Regions from separate parts of the Erwinia sp. 9145 genome, predicted to be linked through region 2. Evidence: predicted binding sites of a transcription regulator. Region 2 holds the regulator's gene; each other region holds the start of a gene.

The links. Region 2 encodes LexA, which represses DNA repair genes until DNA is damaged. Its sites were predicted from a motif close to TNCTGTATGTACATACAGNA; they were not measured.
Region 1: a site for LexA is predicted at 1,655-1,674, ahead of uvrB (excinuclease ABC subunit UvrB). Genes of this name have one in related genera too.
Region 3: a site for LexA is predicted at 2,658-2,677, ahead of FA91_RS08240 (metal-dependent hydrolase). Genes of this name have one in related genera too.

Annotation. Positions count from the first base shown of each region.
Region 1 is NZ_JQNE01000001.1:1,171,678-1,179,827, reverse strand. Features, by position in the region: gene uvrB (excinuclease ABC subunit UvrB) at 1-1,577, opposite strand, end outside; gene FA91_RS05925 (ATP-binding cassette domain-containing protein) at 2,447-3,175, shown strand; gene bioD (dethiobiotin synthase) at 3,197-3,871, opposite strand; gene bioC (malonyl-ACP O-methyltransferase BioC) at 3,864-4,619, opposite strand; gene bioF (8-amino-7-oxononanoate synthase) at 4,603-5,754, opposite strand; gene bioB (biotin synthase BioB) at 5,755-6,786, opposite strand; gene bioA (adenosylmethionine--8-amino-7-oxononanoate transaminase) at 6,875-8,150, shown strand, end outside.
Region 2 is NZ_JQNE01000001.1:69,680-77,829, reverse strand. Features, by position in the region: gene zur (zinc uptake transcriptional repressor Zur) at 455-973, shown strand; gene FA91_RS00345 (CsbD family protein) at 1,070-1,279, opposite strand; gene dinF (MATE family efflux transporter DinF) at 1,518-2,837, opposite strand; gene lexA (transcriptional repressor LexA) at 2,943-3,551, opposite strand; gene FA91_RS00330 (diacylglycerol kinase) at 3,659-4,027, opposite strand; gene plsB (glycerol-3-phosphate 1-O-acyltransferase PlsB) at 4,156-6,579, shown strand; gene ubiA (4-hydroxybenzoate octaprenyltransferase) at 6,626-7,510, opposite strand; gene ubiC (chorismate lyase) at 7,526-8,044, opposite strand; gene psiE (phosphate-starvation-inducible protein PsiE) at 8,144-8,150, opposite strand, start outside.
Region 3 is NZ_JQNE01000001.1:1,673,943-1,682,092, reverse strand. Features, by position in the region: gene FA91_RS08260 (fructosamine kinase family protein) at 1-720, shown strand, start outside; gene FA91_RS08255 (YniB family protein) at 746-1,285, opposite strand; gene FA91_RS20980 (hypothetical protein) at 1,674-1,817, shown strand; gene hxpB (hexitol phosphatase HxpB) at 1,893-2,576, shown strand; gene FA91_RS08240 (metal-dependent hydrolase) at 2,693-3,271, shown strand; gene FA91_RS08235 (L-cystine transporter) at 3,434-4,831, shown strand; gene katE (catalase HPII) at 4,998-7,262, shown strand; gene FA91_RS08225 (DUF6515 family protein) at 7,447-7,845, shown strand; gene osmE (osmotically-inducible lipoprotein OsmE) at 7,896-8,150, opposite strand, start outside.

The sequences.
Region 1 (8,150 bases), 1.1 Mb from region 2:
TCTTTGTCGGCGTCCAGAATCGCTACCAGCGACACTTCAGGCATATCCAGCCCTTCCCTCAGCAGGTTAATCCCCACCAGCACGTCGAACTCGCCAAGGCGTAAATCACGGATGATTTCAACGCGCTCCACGGTATCAATGTCGGAGTGCAGATAGCGCACCCGCTCGCCGTGTTCGGTCAGATATTCGGTAAGATCCTCCGCCATGCGCTTGGTCAGTACCGTCACCAACACGCGCTCGTTAATGGCCACGCGCTTGCGGATCTCAGACAGCAGATCGTCCACCTGGGTAGTGACCGGACGCACTTCAATCAGCGGATCGAGCAGGCCGGTTGGCCGCACGACCTGATCGATGACCTCGCCGCCGGATTTCTCCAGCTCATAGTTGCCCGGCGTGGCGGAAACGTAAATAGTCTGTGGCGCCAGCGCTTCGAACTCTTCAAATTTCATCGGGCGGTTATCCAGCGCGGAGGGCAGACGAAAGCCATACTCAACCAGCGTCTCTTTACGCGCGCGGTCGCCACGGTACATGCCGCCAATCTGTGGAATGGTAACGTGCGACTCATCGACGACCAGCAGCCCGTCGGCAGGAAGGTAGTCAAAGAGCGTTGGCGGCGCTTCGCCCGGTCCGCGACCTGACAGGTAACGCGAGTAGTTTTCGATACCGGAGCAGTAACCCAGCTCGTTCATCATCTCCAGATCGAACTGCGTGCGCTGCGAAATGCGCTGCTCTTCCAGCAGTTTGTTATTCTCCAGCAGCGTTTTTTTACGCTCGACCAGTTCAACCTTGATGTCTTCCATGGCCTGAAGAATGCGCTCGCGCGGCGTGACGTAGTGCGTTTTGGGATAGATGGTATAACGCGGGATCACCGAATCAATGTGGCCGGTCAGCGGATCGAAAATCGACAACCGCTCCACTTCTTCGTCGAACAGCTCCACGCGGAGGGCGTATTCATCCGATTCCGCCGGGAAGATATCGATCACTTCGCCGCGCACGCGGAAGGTGCCGCGCTGGAAAGCCTGATCGTTGCGCGTGTACTGCAACTCGGCAAGACGGCGCAGAATAGCACGCTGATCGATCACCATGCCGCGCGTCAGATGCAGCATCATTTTCAGGTAAAGATCGGGATCGCCAAGGCCATAGATTGCCGACACTGACGCCACCACCACCACGTCGCGACGCTCCAGCAGGGCCTTGGTGGCAGAGAGACGCATCTGTTCGATATGCTCGTTCACCGAAGCATCTTTCTCGATAAAGGTATCTGAACTGGGGACGTAAGCTTCAGGCTGATAATAGTCGTAGTAGGAAACGAAGTATTCCACCGCGTTATCCGGGAAAAACTCTTTCATTTCGCCATAGAGCTGCGCCGCCAGGGTTTTATTCGGTGCCAGCACCATCGTCGGGCGATTAAGGTCGGCAATGACGTTCGCCACGGTGAAGGTTTTTCCTGAGCCGGTTACGCCCAGCAGCGTCTGATGAGCCAGCCCATCCTCCAGCCCCTCTTTCAGACGACGGATAGCCTCAGGCTGGTCGCCGGAAGGTTTAAAATCGGAGTTGAGTTTAAAGACTTTGCTCATTACGTTACGTACCTGATGGTTAAAGCGCGGACAGGAGATTAATTCTACTCTGCTACGGCGATTTTTCCAGCAAAAAACAGTGGATATATACACAGTCCTCAAGCCGGATCCGTTTACTTACTCGCCATTTGCGCTTATGCCAAAGACGGCATTAAAAATGAGAATAGCGCGTAAACGGTTATCCCCAGAACGGGCAAGCGCTTTAACATTTGTCAAGCCTGTCGAATAAAAACTATGTCAGCAGTGTTAAGCCAATTTTTTGGCTCTTGATTTTATACAACTCATTGATTTAAAAAACTTTAGGTAACAAGGCGCGTTTCGCACCAATCTGACTCCAGGCCGCGTCCGCTCTCGCCTGGCGAGGGTTTTAAGTCACTCATGCACATGGTTATCCACAGGAATAGTGGATAACTGACGGCAGCGCCCGAACCATCTCATGTGCATAAATCGCCGCAAACAGTCCCACGCGCCTGCAAAAAAATTTTTTTCGTTTTTTTTCGATTGGCGTTTGCCTGCGGGCCGCCCTGCCTGGCACAAATCGGCCCGTTCAGCCAGCCCCCGGCGCTTTTTTTTAACGCGCGCGCCCGGGCGTTTTTTTGCTGCTGCACCGAAGAAATGCCCCGTGCGGGTGCAGCGAAGCAAATGATTAACTGTCTATCACCCGCTGGCCCTGAAAAAAGCGGCGACGGGGGCTTATTTCGCGTTGTTATCAGACAACTGGCCCATAACTTGCAATGCTGATTACACCGCTGCACGCTTTCTTTTCGCCAGTTCACGAAGCCGCGGCACGTTTAACACAACTGTTTGCAAGACGACGCAGAGCGGACGCAAGCAGAGGCGATCGAAAACTGTCTGAAGGAGAGTGGAAGATGCTCAGCTTACGTTCAATTAATCAGTTCTATGGTCAGAATCACATCTTATGGGATGTTGATTTGGATCTGTCGCCCGGTACCTGTACCGGCGTGGTGGGCAGCACCGGCATGGGCAAAACAACCCTGGTGAACTGCATTATGGGCCATTTACCGATCAACAGCGGCTCCATCACCTGGCAGGAGGGTAACCTGCCGCCGCTGGATCTGCTGCATCAACCCGTCGAGCGTCGCGCGGCGCTGGGTATCGGCTATGTGCCGCAGGGACGGCAGATCTTCTCACAGCTCAGCGTGGAGGATAACCTGCACATCGCTCTGCTCTCCGGCGCGGGCGAAGCGCGACATCGGGGCATTCCGCCGATGGTGTTTGAGCTTTTTCCACTGATCTGGTCGCTGCGCCACCGCCGCAGCGGCGATCTCTCGCTGGATGAGCAGCAACAGCTGGCGCTGGCGCGTGCGTTGGTGCTCCAGCCCAGGCTGCTGATCCTGGATGAGCCGGTAGAAGGCATGTCGCCGTGGCTGGAAGAGGAGATGGGAAATTTAATTCACCGGTTGAATCATGACTTTGGTCTGACGATTTTACTGCTGGAGCAGCGCATCTCGTTTATTCGTAAGGTGGCCGATTACTTTTTGCTGCTGCACCGGGGACGGGGCGTGGCCCGCGGCGAGGTTGCGCAGCTCAATGAGAGCATGGTGGATACCTGGCTGACCACGCAGAGCACCGGTTAACGATGCGCTGCGCGTCGGGGTTTACGTCGGCAGGCGCACATAGCGATCGAGGCGCTCAAACGCGTCGGGCGCGGTCAGATGCGGGATCTCACCGAGCATCGGCGCAGGCAGCCGCTGTTTCAGCGTCTCCAGATACGCCGCATAGCGTTTTCCGGGGCGCTCGACAGCGTTGGCAATCCAGCCGGCCAGCCGCAGTCCGCTGGCCTGAATCGCCTGCGCGGTGAGCATTGCGTGATTAATGCAGCCCAGCTTCACGCCAACCACCAGCACTACCGGAAGCTGCTCCTGCTCCACCCAACCTGCAAAGGTCGTGCTCTCTGAGAGCGGCGTAAACCAGCCGCCCGCGCCTTCAATCAGCACCCACTCTGCGCGTTCCGTCAGCGTTGCCAGGCCGGCAGAGAGCTGCTCAAACGCAATCGGCCTGCCCTCTTCCGCGCTGACGATATGCGGCGCGGTGGGTTCCGCAAAGGCCAGCGGATTGATCTGTGCATAGGGCAGCGACAGCGCGCTGTTTTTTTGCAGCGCCAGCGCGTCTTCATTACGCAGTCCGTCCTGTGTCATCTCGCAGCCCGACGCCACCGGTTTATATCCCACGGCGCGCAGGCCCGCCGCGCGCGCCGCCTGAAGCAGCGCGGTACTTGCCACGGTCTTACCCACTTCGGTATCGGTTCCGGTGATAAACCAGCGTTCAGTCACGTTCAATTACTCCATAAATAAGCTGATAGCTGAGCAGGCAACCGCGCGCGTCGCGCGGCCAGACCTGCTCCAGCCGGATAAGATGTTGGCGGGTCAGCAACGCGCGGCGGCCCTGATGCAGATGCGTTGCGCCGATACCCTTCAGCGAACGCAGCGCGCTCAGCACGTCCGGGAAAGCCAGCGTCAGCGTCTGCGGGTGCAGCGTCAGCGGCAGATCCTTACCCGCTTCGGCAATGGCCTCGGCGGTAAGAAAGCGGTTAACGGGCGCAGGCATGGCAAGATGCTGCCAGGCGAACGAAAGCTCACTGAGCGATCCCGCCGCCAGCGTCGAAAAGAGCACCTGGCCGTCAGGACGCGTCACGCGCCGCATCTCGCGCAGCGCCTGGCGCAGATCGGCGCACCACTGCACCGCCAGATTGCTCCAGCAGAGATCAAATTCCGCCTCACCGAAGGGCAGCGCTTCGATGTCGCCCTGCCGGTAACCGTGCGCCGTCTGCTGCGTCTCGGCCTGTTGGAGCATCACCGGCGAGAGATCGAGGGCGGTGACCCGGTTGCCCGCCTCTCGCCATTGACGGCTGAACCAGCCCGTACCGCAGCCGGCGTCCAGCACCGCCAGCCCGCCGTGGCGCGAGGCAAAGGCCTTCAGCGCCTCGCCGCTCATGCGCTGGAGTTCAGCAAACTGATTGTAGTGCGTCGCCGCGCGGCCAAACGCCTGCGCCACCGCCTGCTTGTTAACCTCTTGCGTCATTCAGCGCCTCCAGCAGCCGTTGGATCTCTTCCGGCCGATGCGCCGCGCTGAGCGTGATGCGCAGCCGCGCCGTACCGGGCGGCACCGTTGGCGGTCGGATCGCCGTCACCCAGCAGCCCTGCGCGCGCAGCGTATCGGCCAGCGCCAGCGCGCGCGCTTCGTCGCCCACTATCAGCGGCTGGATCGCCGTCAGCGAAGGCGTCAGTTTGAAGCCGCGCGCGGCGGCACCGGCTTTAAACAGGGCGATATTCTCTGCCAGCCGCTGGCGCTGCGCATCGCCCTGCCTGACGCAAGCCAGCGAGGCGCTCAGCGCGCATGCCTGGGCGGGCGGCATCGCCGTGCTGTAGATCAGATGGCGGGCGAACTGGATCAGATAGTCCGCCGTTTCGGTCTGGCAAAGTACCGCCGCGCCGCTGACGCCAAAGGCTTTGCCGAAGGTGACCACCAGCAGTTCCGGCTGCACCTGCTGCTGCCAGGCGCTGCCGCGCCCCTCTTCGCCGGTGACGCCGATGCCGTGCGCATCGTCCACCATCAGCCAGCCGCCGTGCTGGCGAGTAAGGGCGTGCAGGGCGGACAGCGGCGCGCTGTCGCCATCCATGCTGAAGACGCCTTCGGTTACCACCAGCGTTTCTCCACCGTCGGCGCCCGTCAGCAGCGCGGCCAGCGCATCGGGCTGGTTATGTGCAAAACGGCGCAGCGTGGCCGGACTCAGCGCCGCGGCCTCCAGCAGCGAGGCATGTGACAATTTGTCGGCGAAGATGCGGTCGTTTTTTGCCATCATCGCCGCAATAACCGCCTGATTTGCCGCAAAACCTGAAATGAACAGCAGCGCGCGCGGATAGCCAAGCCAGTCGGCCAGTTCCTCTTCAAACGCGGCGTGCGGCGCGCCGTAACCGGTGACGTGGCCCGATCCGCCCGCGCCCACGCCGTAACGCTCTGCGCCCTGCTGCCAGGCGCGAACGATACGCGGATCGCGAGTCAGCCCCAGATAGTCGTTGGCGGCAAAGTTGAGATAACGCTGGCCGTTCACGTCAAGCGAGGCGCCGCTGTGCGGCTGAAAAACCTGCCGCTGGCGAAACTGGCCTTTTCCGCGCCGCACAGCGAGCGCGTCGGTGATGCGTTGCTGCCAGCTCATTTACAGCGCCGCGTTGTAAAACTGTTCGGTATCGGCGTTCAGTAACTGTCCGGCCAGCACCTGCTGCTGCTCGTTATCGCCCGCCGTGGTGGTGTTGTGCTGCGGATTCAGGCCAAGTTTGCGGAACAGAACAAGATCTTTATCCTCTTCAGGGTTTGGCGTGGTAAGCAGCTTGCAGCCATAGAAAATGGAGTTCGCGCCCGCCATAAAACACATCGCCTGGGTCTGTTCGCTCATCTGCTCGCGCCCGGCGGAGAGCCGCACGTGCGAGGACGGCATCATGATCCGCGCGACCGCGATGGTGCGCACAAAATCAAAAGGATCCACGTCGTCGTTGTCGGCCAGCGGCGTGCCTTTCACCTTCACCAGCATGTTGATCGGCACGCTCTCCGGCGGCGTCGGCAGATTAGCCAACTGCACCAGCAGCCCTGCGCGATCGTCAACGGTTTCGCCCAGCCCGACAATGCCGCCGGAACAGACCTTGATCCCCGCGTCGCGTACTTTACCCAGCGTATCCAGTCGCTCCTGATAGGAGCGCGTGGTGATAATGTTGCCGTAAAATTCCGGCGACGTGTCCAGGTTGTGGTTATAAAAATCCAGGCCGGCGTGGGCCAGACGGTGCGCCTGTTCATCGCTCAGCGTGCCAAGCGTCATACAGGTTTCCATGCCCATTTCTTTGACGCCTTTGACCATCTGCTCAAGGTAAGGCATGTCGCGGTCGTGCGGGTTTTTCCACGCGGCGCCCATGCAGAAGCGGCCTGAACCGGCGGCTTTCGCCTTACGGGCGGAGGTTAACACCTCTTCCACTTCCATCAGGCGCTCTGACGCCAGCCCGGTTTTGTAGCGGGCGCTCTGCGGGCAGTATTTGCAGTCTTCCGGGCAGGCGCCGGTTTTAATCGACAGCAGCGTGCTCACCTGCACCTGTTGCGGATCGAAGTGCTGGCGATGCACCTGCTGCGCTTCAAACATCAGTTCGAGAAAGGGCTTATCAAACAGGGCCTGCGCCTGAGAAAGAGTCCAACGGGTCGTCATTGCATGCTCCAAAAAGATCTGTCGTCAACAATCATTGCGTGGTTATACTTGTAAACTAATTTTTTTGAATTTGGTTTACAAGAATTTTATGACACCTGACGACCTGGCTTTCGATCGTGACCATATCTGGCATCCCTATACCTCGATGAGCAAGCCGCTGCCGGTTTACCCGGTGACGGCGGCGAAAGGCACCTCGCTTTATCTGGCGGACGGGCGTGAGCTGGTGGACGGTATGTCGTCATGGTGGGCAGCGATCCACGGCTATAACCATCCGCGCCTGAATCAGGCGATGAGCAGGCAGATTGCGCAGATGTCACACGTCATGTTCGGCGGCATCACGCACCCTTCCGCCGTGGCGCTCTGCCGCCAACTGGTGGAGATGACGCCAGCAGGGCTGGAGTGCGTGTTCCTGGCGGACTCCGGCTCGGTTGCCGTGGAAGTCTCGATGAAGATGGCGCTGCAATACTGGCAGGCGCGCGGGCAGAAGCGGCAGCGTTTTTTAACCTTGCGCAACGGCTATCACGGCGATACCTTCGCCGCCATGTCGGTGTGCGATCCGCAAAACTCAATGCACAGTCTCTATCAGGGCTACCTGCCGGATCATCTGTTCGCCGCCGCGCCCGCCTGCGGCTTTGGCGAGGAATGGCAGCCGGAAGATATTCAGGATTTCAGCGCTCTGATCGCCCGGCACGCGGGCGAACTGGCGGCGGTGATCCTGGAGCCCATCGTACAGGGCGCTGGCGGAATGCGCTTTTACCATCCTGCGTATTTGCGGCGCGTGCGTGAGCTGTGCGACGCGCACGGCGTGTTGCTGATTGCCGATGAGATCGCCACTGGTTTCGGGCGCACCGGCAAGCTGTTTGCCTGTGAACACGCAGGCATTTCGCCGGATATTCTGTGCGTCGGCAAGGCGCTGACCGGCGGCACCATGACGCTCTCCGCCACGCTGACCACCCGCCACGTGGCGGACACCATCAGCAACGGCGCGGCGGGCTGTTTTATGCACGGGCCGACTTTTATGGGCAATCCTCTCGCCTGTGCGGTCGCCAGTGAAAGCCTGGCGATTCTCCAGGAGAACCACTGGATGCAGCAGGTGGCGGCCATTGAAGCACAGTTAACGCGCGATCTGTTGCCGCTGGCCGACAGCAGCGACGTCAGGGCCGCCCGCGTGCTCGGCAGCATTGGCGTGATCGAGACTCATCGTCCGGTAAACATGGCGGCGTTACAGGCGTTTTTTGTTGAGCAGGGCGTGTGGATCCGTCCATTTGGCAGGCTTATCTACCTGATGCCGCCCTATATTATCCGGCCCGATGCGCTGAAACGCTTAACCGACGCCATCGGCGCGGCGCTCTCCAAACCCGCGC
Region 2 (8,150 bases):
AAAAGAAGAGTGCGCGCTCATAACGTGAGCCCGGTGCGATGACCTGCATAATGAACATTTTTGGAACAATTCATTGCTGAGAAAACAGGAACAATTCACTGGCTTTTCTGCTCATTGACCCTTTATTTATCTGTTAACACGCTAATTAATAAAGTAGGTGATAGCGTCATTTTGGCTCAGATCCCTGCCATACCTGCCTTTCGCAACAAGCTTCATCTTTATTCATGCCAATGACATTAATATTATTTTAGTGAAAATTTCAGACACGAGCAGAAACAATGAGAAAAATCAGTTTTCATTAACGATAGCGTATTAGGGCAAATACCACCGGTTTCTGGAGTTTCGCTGGTAAGCAACCCTGTGGCAAAGAGGAAATATTTATGGGGAAGCGGAATTCGGCGTTTCAGTTATGCCGTGATAACATAACAATCACTATCGTGCGGAGGGCAATACAATGAACCTGAACAGTCCTGAAAAAATTCTCTCTCAGGCAGAGGTGCTTTGTCAGCAGCGTAATGTCAGATTGACGCCTCAGCGCCTGGAAGTTCTTCGTTTAATGAGCCAGCGCAGCGGCGCAATCAGTGCTTATGACCTTCTGGATCTGCTTCGTGAGTCCGAACCGCAGGCGAAACCGCCCACGGTGTATCGCGCGCTTGATTTTCTGCTCGAACAGGGATTTGTCCATCGCGTAGAGTCAACAAACAGCTATGTGGTCTGCCATCACTTCGAAGAACCTTCACACAGTTCAGCGATGTTGATCTGCGATCGCTGCGGCTCCGTGGCTGAACAGCATGCGGATGGCGTTGAAGAGATATTGAAAACGCTGGCGCTAAAATCAGGTTTTGTACTGGCGCATAGCGTAATAGAAGCGCATGGTTTGTGCGGAGAGTGTACAGTTGTTGAAAGCTGCACCGATCGTAAAGAGTGCAAGCATGATCACAAGGAATGGGTGTCAAAGAAACGCGGGCGCTGAGAAATTCGGGACGATAAGAGGGATTAAGCGGCACTGTCCATGTGCCAGGGTAGGAGTATCATCCTGAAACGCTTAAATGAGTGTCAATCAGGGCTGTCAGAAACGATGGTTGTTGTGGGTTTCCCATTCGCTTAATTCTTTTTCAGCCTGGTCTTTTCCATAACCGTAACGCTCCTGAATTTTACCAACCAGCTGATCGCGTTTGCCTTCAACAATAGTCATATCATCGTCGGTCAGCTTGCCCCATTTCTCTTTCACTTTACCTTTCAACTGTTTCCAGTTACCGCCGGCTTCGTCTTTATTCATCTTGTCTCTCCTCGACCTTAGGTGTTGTCCGCTTAAGTGATATCGTTTTAGCAATAATGCAAAAGCAAGATAATTCGCTTTAAATGCCTAACGTACAGATAATTGTAGTAGAAGATGAGAAATTTTCCGCCCAACCCGAGTGGATTACTCTTATTCCGCCATCAATCCTGTGGCAAAAATGAAAAAAGACAGGCAGATCAGCCGCTAACGAAACGGCAACAACATGTAAAAAAATGTGTCAGGAAAGCCACGTGCCGTTTTGCCAGTGTCGCCGCCAGATCCCCCACAGCACCACTCCTCGCAGAACAAGAAAAACGGTTAACGCCAGCCATAAGCCGTGATTACCTAACAGCGGCACGCTGGTCAGCGCCAACCCGTAACCCAATGCGGCAACCGCCATTCCATTGCGCATTTCGCTGGCGCGCGTGGCGCCGATAAACATCCCGTCCAGCAGATAGCACCACACGCCGCATACGGGCAGGATGATTTGCCAGATAAGGTAGTTATCTGCCTGCTGTTGTAGTTCAGGAATCGATGTAAGCAGCGCGACGATATTTGTCCCGACAACGGCATAGAAAAGTGAGAAAGCCAGCGCAACCATGCCCGCCTGGCGGCAGGCCGAACGCCATACCAACAGCAGTTGTCTGCCGTCGCGGGCGCCTACGGCTTCGCCGGAGCAGGCTTCTACGGCATAGGCAAATCCGTCAAGCGCGTAGGCGGTAAAGGTCAGGAACATCAGCAATACCGCATTAACCGCCACCACTTCGCCCCCCAGGCGGGCGCCGATAATGGTCAGCGACATAAAGCAGAGTTGCAGCAGCAGCGAGCGCAGCATGATATCGCGGTTCAGGCGCAGCAGTCGGCGAACATTGCCTCGCCAGGCCGTTTTTAACAACGGCAGCCTAATGCCGCGCAATTTCAACACCTTCACAACCATCAACAGGCCGATGGCCAGCGTGCAGTATTCTGCGATAACCGTCGCTGTCGCGGCGCCCTGTACGCCCATGTTGAGCCCCAGCACCAGCCAGAGGTCGAGGACGATATTCACCAGGTTGCCTGTAATGAGCAAAATTATCGGTGCACGCGCATACTGCACGCCCAGTAGCCATCCCAGCAAAACTAAATTAGCCAGCGTTGCCGGGGCGCTCAGCCAGCGGATGTTCATAAAGAGTGCAGCCTGATGCAGAACGTCGCGTTCACCGCCGACCAGTTTTAATGCCAGGTGGGTGAGAGGAGATTTGAATAAGATGAAGGCAAAACCTGCCATAAAGGCTATCAGCAGCGGTTGCATCAGCGCGCGTGCCAGCGCGGTTTTATCGCCGGAACCCAATGCCTGAGCGGTCAATCCTGTTGTGCTCATGCGCAAAAAAAGCAGCAGCATGAACAGAAAACTGGTTGCCGTGGTGCCTATTGCCACGCCGCCAAGGTAGGTAGGGCTGTCAAGATGGCCGATAACGGCTGTATCCACCAGTCCAAGAAGAGGAACGGTGATGTTCGAGAGGATCATCGGCAGCGCCAGCCGCCAGAGGTGTTTATCAGAGGAGGTGAAGAATCGCATCGGTTTCCACTACGCGACAGACGATAAAACTGCTCGCTGGCCGGGGCAAGTCAGCGAGCAGGCGGGGCGCACGCGCTATTCATCATAACGCGTTAATGAAGTCGGTCAGAGCCAGTTGCCGTTACGAATAACACCGACGGCCAGCCCTTCAATAGAGAGCGTCTGCTGGCGTAAATCGACCACGATAGGTTCAAACTCATTGTTTTCTGGCAGAAGATGAACAATGTTGCCCTGTTTTTTCAGGCGCTTAACGGTGACTTCATCGTCAATACGCGCCACGACCACCTGGCCGTTACGCACATCCTGCGTTTTGTGCACCGCCAGCAGGTCGCCATCCATAATGCCAATGTCTTTCATCGACATACCGGCAACGCGTAGCAAAAAGTCGGCGCCCGGTTTGAACAGATCGGGATCAACCTGGTAGCGCCCTTCAATGTGCTCCTGCGCCAGTAGTGGCTCACCGGCGGCCACGCGACCGATGAGCGGCAACCCTTCTTCTTCTTCCATCATCAGACGGATACCGCGCGATGCGCCAGAAATGATTTCAATCACGCCTTTACGCGCCAGCGCCTTCAGGTGCTCTTCCGCCGCGTTAGGAGAACGAAAACCCAGCCGGGCTGCGATTTCTGCCCGCGTTGGCGGCATGCCGGTCTGATTAATGTGGTCGCGAATCAGGTCGTAGACCTGCTGCTGCCTTACCGTTAGTGCTTTCATTCCGCCCCCTGGTTGTTTATACAGTCGACTGTGAGTATATACAGGTATTTGCTGATTGAAAACCCAAAATATGGGAAATAACAGCGCGTTGTCAAAATCTGGAAAGATTATCGCATTTGCGGTATTAACAGCATTGCCCACACGAAGAGCGCAAACAGAATGGTTAACAGCACCGCCGCTGAGCCCATATCCTTTGCACGGCCCGATAGCGGATGAAATTCACTGCCAATGCGGTCGACGACGGCTTCAATCGCGCTGTTGAGGATTTCCACTATGATGACCAGCACCACGGAACCAATCAGCATCACGCGCGTAATGGCATCCACGTCCAGCCAGCAGGCAATGGCGATAGCCACAACGGCGGCAATCGCCTCCTGACGAAATGCCGCTTCATGACGCCAGGCGGCGCTCAGCCCCTTCCAGGAGTAGCCGGCCGCTTTAATGATCCGGGTCAAGCCGGTGACGTTATTTGCCATGTTCAGGGAACCCTTTGAGATATTTAACGTCAATGTCCCGGTGGCGCACAAATTGCAACACCACAGATTTCACTGGCGCTTTCTGGTATGCTTGCGGCGCTTTGCTAACAAGAGGCTTCATGTTGTCTATGTCAGGTTGGCGTAAATTATATTATAACCTATTGAATTTACCTGTAAAAATACTGGTAAAGAGTAAGGCGATACCCGCCGAGCCGATTACGGAACTGGGGCTGGATACGTCGCGCCCTATTATGTATGTGCTGCCGTACGATTCAAAGGCTGATTTGCTGGCGCTGCGCGAACAGTGCCGTAAAGAAGATCTTCCCGATCCGTTAGAACCGCTGGAAATTGACGGTGCCGTACTGCCCCGCCATGTGTTTATTCACGATGGCCCGCGCGTTTTTCCTTACTTCGTGCCCAATCTTGAATCCGTAAAACTTTTCCATGAGTATCTGGATTTGCACCGCAGCAATCCGCTGCTGGATGTGCAGATGGTGCCGGTCTCGGTCATGTTTGGCCGTGCGCCGGGCCGTGAAGTTCAGGGTGATGAGCAGCCGCATCTGCGGGTGCTGAACGGCATTCAAAAATTCTTTGCCGTCCTGTGGCTGGGCCGCGACAGCTTTGTGCGTTTTTCGCCGATCCTGTCGCTGCGCCGCATGGCGACCGAGCACGGCACCGATAAAAGCATTGCGCAAAAGCTGGCGCGCGTGGCGCGCATGCATTTCGCCCGCCAGCGCCTGGCGGCCATTGGCCCCCGACTGCCGGTCAGGCAGGATCTGTTCAGCAAGCTGCTCCAGTCAAAGGCCATTGCCAAGGCCGTTGAGGACGAAGCGCGCAGTAAAAAAATCTCTCATGAGAAAGCGCAACAGAATGCGATTGAGCTGATGGAAGAGGTGGCGGCGGACTTCTCTTACGAAGCCATTCGCCTGACCGATCGCATCATGGGCTGGACGTGGAGCAAGCTTTATCAGGGCATTAACGTCAACGGCGGCGAACGCGTTCGTCAACTGGCGCAGGATGGTCATGAGATCGTCTATGTGCCCTGCCATCGCAGCCACATGGATTATCTGCTGCTTTCTTACGTGCTTTACCATCAGGGGCTGGTGCCACCGCATATCGCCGCAGGCATCAACCTGAATTTCTGGCCCGCCGGTCCTGTTTTCCGCCGCCTTGGCGCATTTTTTATTCGCCGAACCTTTAAGGGTAATAAGCTCTATTCCACGGTTTTTCGCGAATATCTCGGCGAACTGTTCAGCCGTGGTTATTCGGTAGAGTATTTCGTTGAAGGCGGTCGCTCACGTACCGGTCGTTTGCTGGATCCAAAAACCGGCACGCTGTCGATGACCATCCAGGCGATGCTGCGCGGCGGCAACCGCCCGATTACGCTGGTGCCGATTTATATCGGCTATGAGCACGTAATGGAAGTCGGTACTTACGCCAAGGAACTGCGTGGCGCAACCAAAGAAAAAGAAGGACTGATGCAGATGGTGCGCGGACTCAGTAAGCTGCGCAATCTCGGCCAGGGCTACGTGAACTTTGGCGAACCGCTTCCGCTGGTGAACTATCTGAATAAGCACGTGCCCGAATGGCGCGACGCTATCGATCCTATTGAGTCCCAGCGTCCCGCCTGGCTCACCCCGGCGGTGAATGATATCGCTGCACGCGTGATGGTGAGGATCAACAACGCAGGCGCGGCTAACGCCATGAACCTCTGCGTCACCGCCTTGCTGGCTTCCCGTCAGCGCTCGCTCACCCGCGAGCAGTTGACCGAGCAGTTGGACTGTTACATGCAACTTCTGCGTAACGTGCCCTACTCATCCGACGCCACCGTGCCGGATATGACGCCGGAAGCCCTGCTCAGTCACGCCCTGAGCATGAATAAGTTTGAGATTGAGCAGGACAACATCGGCGAGATCATCATTCTGCCACGCGAGCAGGCGGTACTGATGACCTACTACCGCAACAACATTCATCACATGCTGGTAATGCCTTCGCTCATCGCCGTTATTTTGATGCAGCATCGCGAACTGAGTCGGGCAGAACTGCTGCGTCAGTTAAGCGTTATCTATCCGATGCTGAAAAGTGAACTGTTCCTGCGATGGAATAAAGAGGATCTGCCTGGGGTGGTCGACGCGCTGGTCAGCGAAATGGCGCGTCAGGGCCTGCTCACCGCCGACGAGCACGCGCTGCGCCTCAGTCCTGTTCGCTTCCGCACACTGCAACTGCTGGCGGCGGGCGTCCGTGAAACGCTCCAGCGCTATGCGATTACGTTCTCAATCCTCAGCGCCAACCCGGCCATTAACCGCGGGACGCTGGAGAAAGAGAGCCGCACCATGGCGCAGCGCCTGTCGGTTCTGCACGGCATCAACGCGCCGGAATTCTTCGATAAAGCGGTATTCTCAACGCTGGTGCTGACGCTGCGCGATGAAGGCTACATCAGTGATACCGGCGATGCGCGCGTTGAGCAGACGCAGCGGGTTTATCAGATGCTGGCGGATTTGATTACCCAGGAGGTCAGGATGACCATTGAAAGCGCCTCGGCGCACGAGTAACGCGCTAAAAAAGGGGGACAAACGTTCCCCTTTTTTTGAATGAATCTTACCACCACCCCGCCAGCGGCGCCGTGCTCAGCGCAACGCCAACAAACAGAATCAGTCCTACGTAATTGTTATTCAAAAAAGCCCGGAAGCAGGCATCGCGGTCGCGTGTGGCGATGATCTTTTGCTGTCGGATAAACAGCAGCCCCGCCAGTAATACCGCAACATAATATATTCCGCCCAGCGCCAGCCGCCAGCCGATCAGCGTCATCAGGAGTAGCGTAGAGAGCTGCAACAGGCCGACGATGAGTTTGTCAAAGCGCCCAAAAAGAACAGCGGTGGATTTCACGCCGATTTTCAGGTCGTCATCGCGATCCACCATCGCATACAGCGTATCGTAAGCAACCGTCCAGCAGATGTTGGCAAAGAACAGCAGCCAGCAGGTAAGCGGCACCGTTTCGCTTACCGCCGCCCAGCCCATTGGGATCGCCCAGCCAAACGCTGCGCCCAGCACCACCTGCGGCAGATGCGTATAGCGCTTCATAAACGGGTAAACCCACGCCAGGGCCAGCCCGGCAAACGAGAGCCAGATGGTCATTGCGTTCATGGTCAGCACCAGACAGAACGACGCCAGCACCAGGCCGGCAAACAGCAGCCGGGCCTCTCCGGGCGTGACCGCGCCGCCGGGCAATGGCCGGGCGCGGGTACGTTTAACGTGACCGTCTATTTTGCGATCGGCATAGTCATTCACCACGCAGCCTGCGGCGCGCATAAAAAATACGCCCAGCACAAAAACGATCAGCACCTTCAACGGAGGAACCTGCATCCCAGACAGCCACAGTGCCCAGAGCGTCGGCCACAGCAGCAGCAGCGAACCGATGGGTTTATCAATACGCATCAGGCGGCTGTAGGATCTTAATTTACTTTCCGGCAGGCTTCTTTCCATGGCACCAGGTTTCCTTCATTGATTGCGCATCGCCTGATAGAGCGGTGCAGGCGGTAAAAACAGTTCGGTAAGGAGCAGCGGTTTATCAGAAAGGCGCAATCGCGAGCGCCGCCCCCATAATCCTTCCACCTGTCCCGGTTCAATAAAATCGCGCGTCAGGGTGGAAGAGGAGAACAGGTAACGGCCAAGCGGCCGCGTTCCCAACTGCTGAAGCATCTGCTCCGGGCCCATTAAGGTGGATTCCGGCACCAGCGTGCGGCCAGCCAGCCAGGGCACGCCATCGCCGCACAGCAGGATTTCGCGCAGCCAGTATTTTGTTGACAGCGGCAGCAGTGTCGCCTCCTCGCCAGCCTCATCAGCACTGATAAAACCTTCATGCTGGATCTCAACGGTAACCTGACCGCAGTGGCGCTCAAAACGTCGGGTCATGGAGTCCTCCTCCATCAGCCAGTCGAGCAGCGGCGCGGTAAGCAGCGGGGAAGAGTCAGTCAGCCATGTCATGGCGCGCAGTTGCAGCAGCGCGTTATCAGCCATACGGCGTCTCCGGGAGAAATCAGGGTGCCATAGTGTAGCGCAGTCACGCGCCGGGTACACAGCGCCCGACGCGCAATTTTTTTGATTTTTGGCTGTGTGCTACTCG
Region 3 (8,150 bases), 1.6 Mb from region 2:
ACCTCAGAAGCGGATCAGCTCGCCCTGCTCGCGCGTACCGACACCATTCGTGTGCCGCGCGTTTACGGCGTGGGCAGCGACAAGGAGACGAGTTTTCTCCTGCTTGAATATATCCCTCCCCATCCGCTGGATGCGGCAGCCGCACAGACGCTTGGCGCGCAGCTTGCCCGCCTGCATCAGTGGAGCGATCAGCCCCAGTTCGGCCTCGACTTTGACAACAACATCACCACCTCGCCGCAGCCAAACAGCTGGGTTAAACGCTGGTCGGTCTTTTTTGCCGAACAGCGTATTGGCTGGCAGCTTCAGCTCGCAGCGGAAAAAGGCATTTTGTATGGCGATATCGACCTGATTGTTACCTGCGTACAGCGCGCACTGGTGGCGCACCACCCGCAGCCTTCGCTGCTGCATGGCGACCTGTGGCCCGCCAACTGCGCAGGGAGCGCTGACGGGCCGTGGCTGTTCGATCCGGCATGCTACTGGGGCGACAGAGAGTGCGATCTGGCAATGCTCGCCTGGCACAGCGATTTGCCGCAGGAGATTCTGGAAAGCTATCAGGCAACGTGGGCGCTTCCGGCAGATTATCGCCAGCGGCAGCCCGTTTACCAGCTTTACTATTTGCTCAACCGCGCCAACGTCTTTGGCGGCGGCTGGCTGGCAGACGCGCAGCGGGCGGTGGGCGCGCTGCTTGACGTTGATGAAGCCGATCTGGCGCGGGCCTGAGCATGATGCCGGGCCGGCGCGGAGGTCAGGTGATGTAACCGAGCAGCTTAAGAATGAAATAACCGGCCACGGCAATCACTATCGGCAGCACATAGAGCGAGAAAAATTGCAGAAAAATGGTGTGGCGAGGAATGACGATTTTCTCCTCTAACTGCTGACGACTACGCCCTTCTGCGCCTTTAGCATTCTCCAGAATCATCTGGTCTTCAATGCCTTCCCGCACGCGACGCGACTGCTGCCACATTCTTGCGCCTGAAGCCTGCAATGCGAGGCCGACAAAAATCAGCACGTAAATAATCCAGAAGGTGATATTGCTGCCGTGACTGAAATCCGGCACCGGCGAACGATTCCAGAAAACATCCAGAAAATGGGTGTTAAAGCGGATCATATCAATCATCACGTGCGAAAAGTCCTGCATCACCGCGTTAATCCCTTCACGCTGTTCGCGGCTTTTTTCCAGAAAAAGCATCAATGAAATCACGGTTGAAATCAGCGCGGGAATAAAAATGATCCAGCCAGCGATGCGTTTCACTATCGCAATTCTGCCAGCTTGTTGATAAGTCATGCTTACTCCTGTCCTTTAGTTTTAGGCTTTAAGTTTATCCACTGGCTGAGAAATGTGCCTGAAAAAAGTCAGGCTGTCATGTCCGGCGGCGCAATAAGACCGTTTGCGCCTGGCGCGTTTCATGTGAAATTTTAATTTACATGAAAAGAGACAGTAAGCTTTCCGCTATGTTGCATGTGCTGGTGCGCATGGCGGAGTACGCACCTCGGAGCAGCGGTCAATGTTGATGAGCACTCACCCGGTCGTTGTTCGCCGCCTGAGGGCGGGCCTGAGAGAGCGCGGCTATGTTCGCACTGAAAAGGGTCATCGCGGCGGCTGACAGTTAAGCTGCGATCTGCTCGAAATAACGCTGGAGCAGGTTTGGCGAGCCGTGGGTGAACCGGCGCTTATGGCCCCGGGCGATCGGCGCGATAATCCGACGAGCCTGGTTGAACAAGCGGTGAATAACGCGCTGGCGCAGGCCCGAAACGAGGCAGAAGCCCTACTTATTGCTTATTCATGGCTGGCTGGCGCGAAAATCTGCCGTCAGTAAGGCCGCCTGAGCGGCGATGTTGTGAGAGGCATGTTCATGGTATGGTGAGCACAATTTGTTGAACGGAGCCGTAAAATGTCTTACACCCGCCCTGTGCTTGCCGCAATTTTCGATATGGATGGCCTGCTGATCGATTCCGAACCGTTGTGGGATCGCGCAGAACTGGACATCTTTTCCACCCTTGATGTTGATCTGTCACGCCGCAGCGAACTGCCGGACACCCTCGGCCTGCGCATCGACCAGGTGGTGCGTATGTGGTACGAAACGCTGCCGTGGTCAGGCCCGGACCAGGCCGAGGTGACGCGCAGGATAATCGCGCGTTCGTTGTCGCTGGTTGAAGAAACGCGGCCGCTGCTGCCGGGCGTGGAGTCTGCGCTGAAGCTCTGTCGTGCTGAAGGGCTGAAAATCGGTCTGGCGTCCGCTTCTCCTCTGCATATGCTTGAGCGGGTGCTGGAAATGTTTAACCTGCGCGACTACTTTGACGTGCTGGCCTCGGCAGAATCACTGCCTTACAGCAAACCGCATCCGCAGGTTTATCTGGATGCAGCGGCGCGTCTCGGCGTCGATCCCCTCAACTGCGTGACGCTGGAAGATTCGGTCAACGGCATGGTGGCGACCAAAGCCGCCCGCATGCGTTCCATCGTGGTTCCAGCGGCAGAGTTTGCCGTCGATGCACGCTGGGCGCTGGCAGACGTAAAATTAGGTTCGCTTGATGAACTGACCGCTGCTCACCTTCACGGCGCCCATCCCGCCGCCTGAGTGATATAAAAACGGTGTAACCCGATCGTTATTCATCTTTGGTTACACCGTCACTGATGCCCTGCACTGTATATATCTCTATACTGGATGCATTGACAGTTATGCAGGATGTTATCATGACGGCTGAAGGCCATCTTCTTTTTGCCATCGCCAGCACTATTTTTGCCCGCCGAATCGAACTGACGCCGGAACTGGCTGGCGGCGACTGGTGGCATATCGTTCCTGCCGCGCTGCTTACCTGCCTGCTGCCCGATATCGATCACCCTAAATCATTTTTAGGGCAGCGTTTCCGCTGGGTTTCCCAGCCAATTGCCCGCGCCTTCGGTCACCGTGGCTTTACACACAGCCTGCTTGCCGTGCTGGGCGGCGTGGCGCTTTTTCAGCTCAAAGTCCCGCAGAACGGACTGGTGCCGGCCGATGTTTTTCAGGGATTAGTATTAGGTTATTTGAGCCATATCGCAGCGGATATGCTGACGCCGGCCGGGGTGCCGCTGCTCTGGCCGTGCCGCTGGCGATTCCGCCTGCCGCTGCTGACCAGCCAGAAAGGTAACCAGATGGAGCGGCTGCTCTGCTTTGCGCTGATTGGCTGCGCCATCTGGTCGCCCTCTTTTAGTGCGAGAAGCTGGCCCGCCGACGCGTTACAAATGGTGCAAAGCGGTTTTTCCCGCTTGATAAACACGCAATATGCACATTAAATCGCCGGTAAAACCACTTTAGTTATATAGCATTCCATTTGAATATATAGACGCCCGTTGGTGAGTGTTACCATGCTCCGCACCGGGCGGCATTCTGCTGCACGAAGAAAATTATCTGCTGTACGACGCGAATATACGCGTCGACCTGACTGGAGATCCGGGATGAACCTTCCTTTAATTGCCAACATCGTGGCTTTTGTCGCGCTGTTGATTGTTCTTGCCAAAAGCGGCAGCGCCAACTGGAGTCTTTCCAAAAAAGTTTTGCTGGGATTGGTAATGGGCGTGCTGTTTGGCCTTGTACTACACACTATTTATGGTTCAGAAAGCGCGGTGCTGAAAGAGTCGATTAGCTGGTTCAATATTGTGGGCAACGGCTATGTGCAGCTGTTGCAAATGATCGTGATGCCACTGGTCTTTGCCTCGATCCTCAGCGCCGTGGCGCGTCTGCATAATGCTTCGTCGCTGGGTAAAATCAGCGTGCTGACCATCGGCGTACTGCTGTTTACCACCGCTATTTCCGCGCTGGTCGGCGTGTTCGTGACCTGGCTTTTCAGGCTGGATGCCAGCGGTCTGGTGCAGGGCGCACAGGAAACGGCACGTCTTGCTGCCTTGCAAACCAACTACGTGGGCAAGGTTGCCGATCTTTCCACGCCGCAGCTTCTGTTGTCGTTTGTGCCAAAAAATCCTTTCGCCGATCTGACCGGCGCCAACCCGACGTCCATTATCAGCGTGGTAATTTTTGCGGCGTTTCTTGGCGTGGCGGCCCTGCATCTCCTTCGTGACGATCGGCCAAAAGGCGAGCGCGTGCTGGCGGCAATCGATGTGCTTCAGGCCTGGGTAATGAAGCTGGTTCGTCTGATCATGAAGCTGACGCCGTACGGCGTGCTGGCGCTGATGACCAAAGTGGTCGCCAGTTCTAACGTTAATGACATCGTCAAGCTCGGTGGATTTGTCCTGGCCTCCTATCTGGGCCTGGCGATCATGTTTGCCGTGCATGCTCTGTTGCTGTCGGTAAACGGCGTAAACCCTAAGCGCTTTTTCCGTAAAGTCTGGCCGGTGATCACCTTCGCTTTTACCAGCCGCTCCAGCGCCGCGACCATTCCGCTGAGCGTCGAAGCGCAGACCCGTCGCCTCGGCATCCCTGACTCTATCGCCAGCTTTGCCGCCTCGTTTGGCGCAACGATTGGCCAGAACGGCTGCGCCGGTCTTTATCCGACCATGCTGGCGGTGATGGTTGCGCCGACCGTGGGGATCAATCCGTTCGATCCAATGTGGATTGCCACGCTGGTGGGTATCGTCACCCTCAGTTCTGCCGGCGTGGCTGGCGTCGGCGGCGGCGCTACCTTTGCCGCGCTGATCGTGCTGCCGACGCTGGGCCTGCCGGTGACGCTGGTTGCGCTGCTGATCTCCATCGAACCGCTGATTGATATGGGTCGTACCGCGCTGAACGTAAACGGTTCAATCACTGCCGGCACGCTTACCAGCCAGTGGTTAAAGCAGACTGACAAATCGTTACTTAACAGTGACGCCGGGCACGATTTCGAACTGGCACAACGTTAATTATCCTGCGGGCTGATCGTCTTCAGCCCGTTTATTTATCAATTGCCGCAGCCTTTTCCAATTATTGGCCTTTTCTTAAGATAAAACCCTGCGCTTCTCAGGCGTATCCGACGTGCTGTTCTATAGTTAACTGCGTCAGATACGATAACTACAGGAGCAAGTAAGCATGTCGAAAGAAACCGATAATAAGGAGCTGAGTCACAATGCCCCGATGACCGGGCCGGACTCTGCAAAACCGGGAATGGATTCTCTTGCGCCCTCAGATGGTTCCCACAAGCCCGATGCGCGTCCCACCCCTCCTGGAAAACAGCCCACCGCACCCGGCAGTTTGAAAACGCCCGACACCCATAATGCTAAAATCGATGCGCTGGAAACCTTCCGTAAAGGCGGTGAAAATTTCCCTCTGACCACCAATCAGGGCACACGCATTGCTGACGACCAGAATTCACTGCGCGCTGGCACACGCGGCCCGACGCTGCTTGAAGATTTTATTCTGCGCGAAAAAATCACCCATTTCGATCATGAGCGCATCCCTGAGCGCATCGTTCACGCGCGTGGCTCTGCTGCCCACGGTTACTTCCAGCCCTATCGCGATCTGAGCGACATCACCAAAGCCGATTTCCTGCGCAATCCTGAGCAGGCGACGCCGGTGTTTGTACGCTTCTCCACCGTGCAGGGCGGAGCGGGATCGGCGGATACCGTGCGTGATATTCGCGGCTTCGCCACGAAATTCTATACCGATGAAGGTGTTTTCGACCTTGTAGGCAATAACACGCCGGTGTTCTTTATTCAGGATGCGCACAAGTTCCCGGATTTCGTTCACGCGGTAAAACCTGAGCCGCATAATGAAATTCCACAGGGTCAGTCAGCTCACGACACCTTCTGGGACTACGTTTCTCTTCAGCCGGAAACGCTGCATAACGTGACCTGGGCCATGTCCGATCGCGGCATTCCACGCAGCTACCGCACGATGGAAGGCTTTGGTATTCATACCTTCCGCTTTATCAATACCGAAGGCAAAGCCACTTTTGTGCGTTTCCACTGGAAACCGGTCGCGGGCAAGGCGTCGCTGCTGTGGGATGAGTCGCAAAAACTGACCGGCCGTGACCCGGACTTCCATCGCCGCGATCTGTGGGAAGCGATTGAAGCCGGAGACTTCCCCGAATATGAGCTGGGCGTGCAGCTCATTCCTGAAGAGGATGAGTTTAAATTTGATTTTGATCTGCTCGATGCCACCAAGCTGATCCCGGAAGAGCTGGTGCCGGTTGAGCTGATTGGTAAAATGGTGCTGAATCGCAATCCGGACAACTTCTTCGCTGAAACGGAACAGGTCGCATTCCACCCTGGCCATATCGTTCCCGGGCTGGATTTTACTAACGATCCGCTGCTTCAGGGCCGCCTTTTCTCCTACACGGATACGCAGATCAGCCGTCTTGGCGGGCCTAACTTCCACGAAATTCCGATTAACCGTCCAACCTGCCCGTACCACAACTTCCAGCGGCAGGGCATGCACCGGATGGATATCGATACCAACCCGGCCAATTACGAGCCTAACTCAATCAACGACAACTGGCCGCGTGAAACGCCGCCAGCGCCGCACCGTGGTGGTTTTGAGAGCCACCAGGAACGCATTGAGGGCCACAAGGTGCGCGAGCGCAGCCCGTCCTTCGGTGAGTATTACTCGCAGCCGCGTCTGTTCTGGAACAGCCAGACTCCGATTGAGCAGCAGCACATTGTGGATGCCTTCTCGTTTGAGCTGAGCAAAGTTGCCCGCCCTTATATCCGTGAGCGCGTGGTCGATCACCTGGTTCATATCGACGTGTCGCTGGCGAACGGCGTGGCGGAAAATCTGGGCATTGCGCTCTCTGACGAGAAGATGCACACCGCACCGCCGAAAGACGTCAACGGTCTGAAGAAAGATGCGAGCCTGAGCCTGTATGCCGTTCCAAGCGGCTCGATCAAAGGACGCCAGGTCGCACTGTTAATCAGCGACGGCGTGGTTGCCGCCGATGTTCTGGCGATCCTGCAAGCGCTGAAAGCCGAAGGCGTTCACGCGAAGTTGCTGGCGCCGCATATGGGCCAGGTTCGTGCGGACGATGGTTCTAACCTTCCCGTTGACGCGACCTTCAGCGGTCTGCCGTCGCTCACCTTCGATGCGGTTATCGTGCCGGATGGTAATATCGACGCCCTGCTGCTGAGCGGTGACGCGCGTTACTTCCTGCTGGAAGCCTATAAGCATCTGAAGGTTATCGGCCTGAGCGGCGACGCGCGTCGCTTCAAACCCCAGTTCGGCCTGGGCGATGAAGAAGAGGAAGACGGCCTGCTGACGGACAGCAAAGCAGAGGGCGTGCTGATGAGCGAGTTTATCGCTGCAATGGCTGCCCACCGCGTCTGGTCGCGCAGTCAGAAGGCGCTAAGCGTCCCTGCTTAACCCTTTTTAACGGGGTCATAAATATCAGGCAGCCGCTTCAACGGCTGCCTTTTTTTGTCACTTCATGGAGGGAGCGTTAAGAATGCGTTAAGCGCTGTAAGCAGCTGCCAATAGCGACGTTGAGACGCTTGCGTTTTCATCGCGGCAGCCTGATGCTGAGTACAGTCATAACAGGAGAAACGTCATGAAAAAGGTGATCAATACGCTTATCGCCTTAACGCTGGTCTCGCCCACGCTGGTTTTTGCTCATCCGGGTGGAGGACCAGGCGGCCCGGGCGGGCCGGGCTGGCATCAGGGCGGCGGGCCGGGCTGGGGCGGCGGACCGCGTCATTACAACTTCCTGCCGGATGCGGCGGCGGCCGTGCTGATTGGCGGACTGACCTATTACGTGCTGAACGGCAGCTATTACCAACGGCAAAACAATAATGGCTATGTGATGGTTGAGCCACCCGTCGAACGATATTCAGGCTCGATGCAGGCGCTGGACTATAACGGTGAGCGTTTTTACGTGCAGGATGGTCACTACTATCGGCGCGATATTTCAGGGCGGTATCTGGAAGTACCGCGTCCGCCGGGGTTATAAAAAAACGGCCACCTGGGTGGCCGTTTTTATTCACTCTGTCCGCGCAACCCTTACTGGTTTGCCTGCGGATCGGTATCGTACTCTTTACAGCTCTGGAAGCCGTAGTTCATGACGCGACCGGTGTCGTTATAGCTTACGAAATAGGTTTGCGGCTTACCGTCACGTTCGCCCAGTACGTAAGTCTGGCAGGTACCGCGCGCGTGAACCATGGTGATTTCAGTCGAGGCAGGGCCGGCAACATCGCGAACCTGCTGACGCGTCATTCCTTTCTTAACATCCTGAACAACGGGCTTAGTCACATAGCT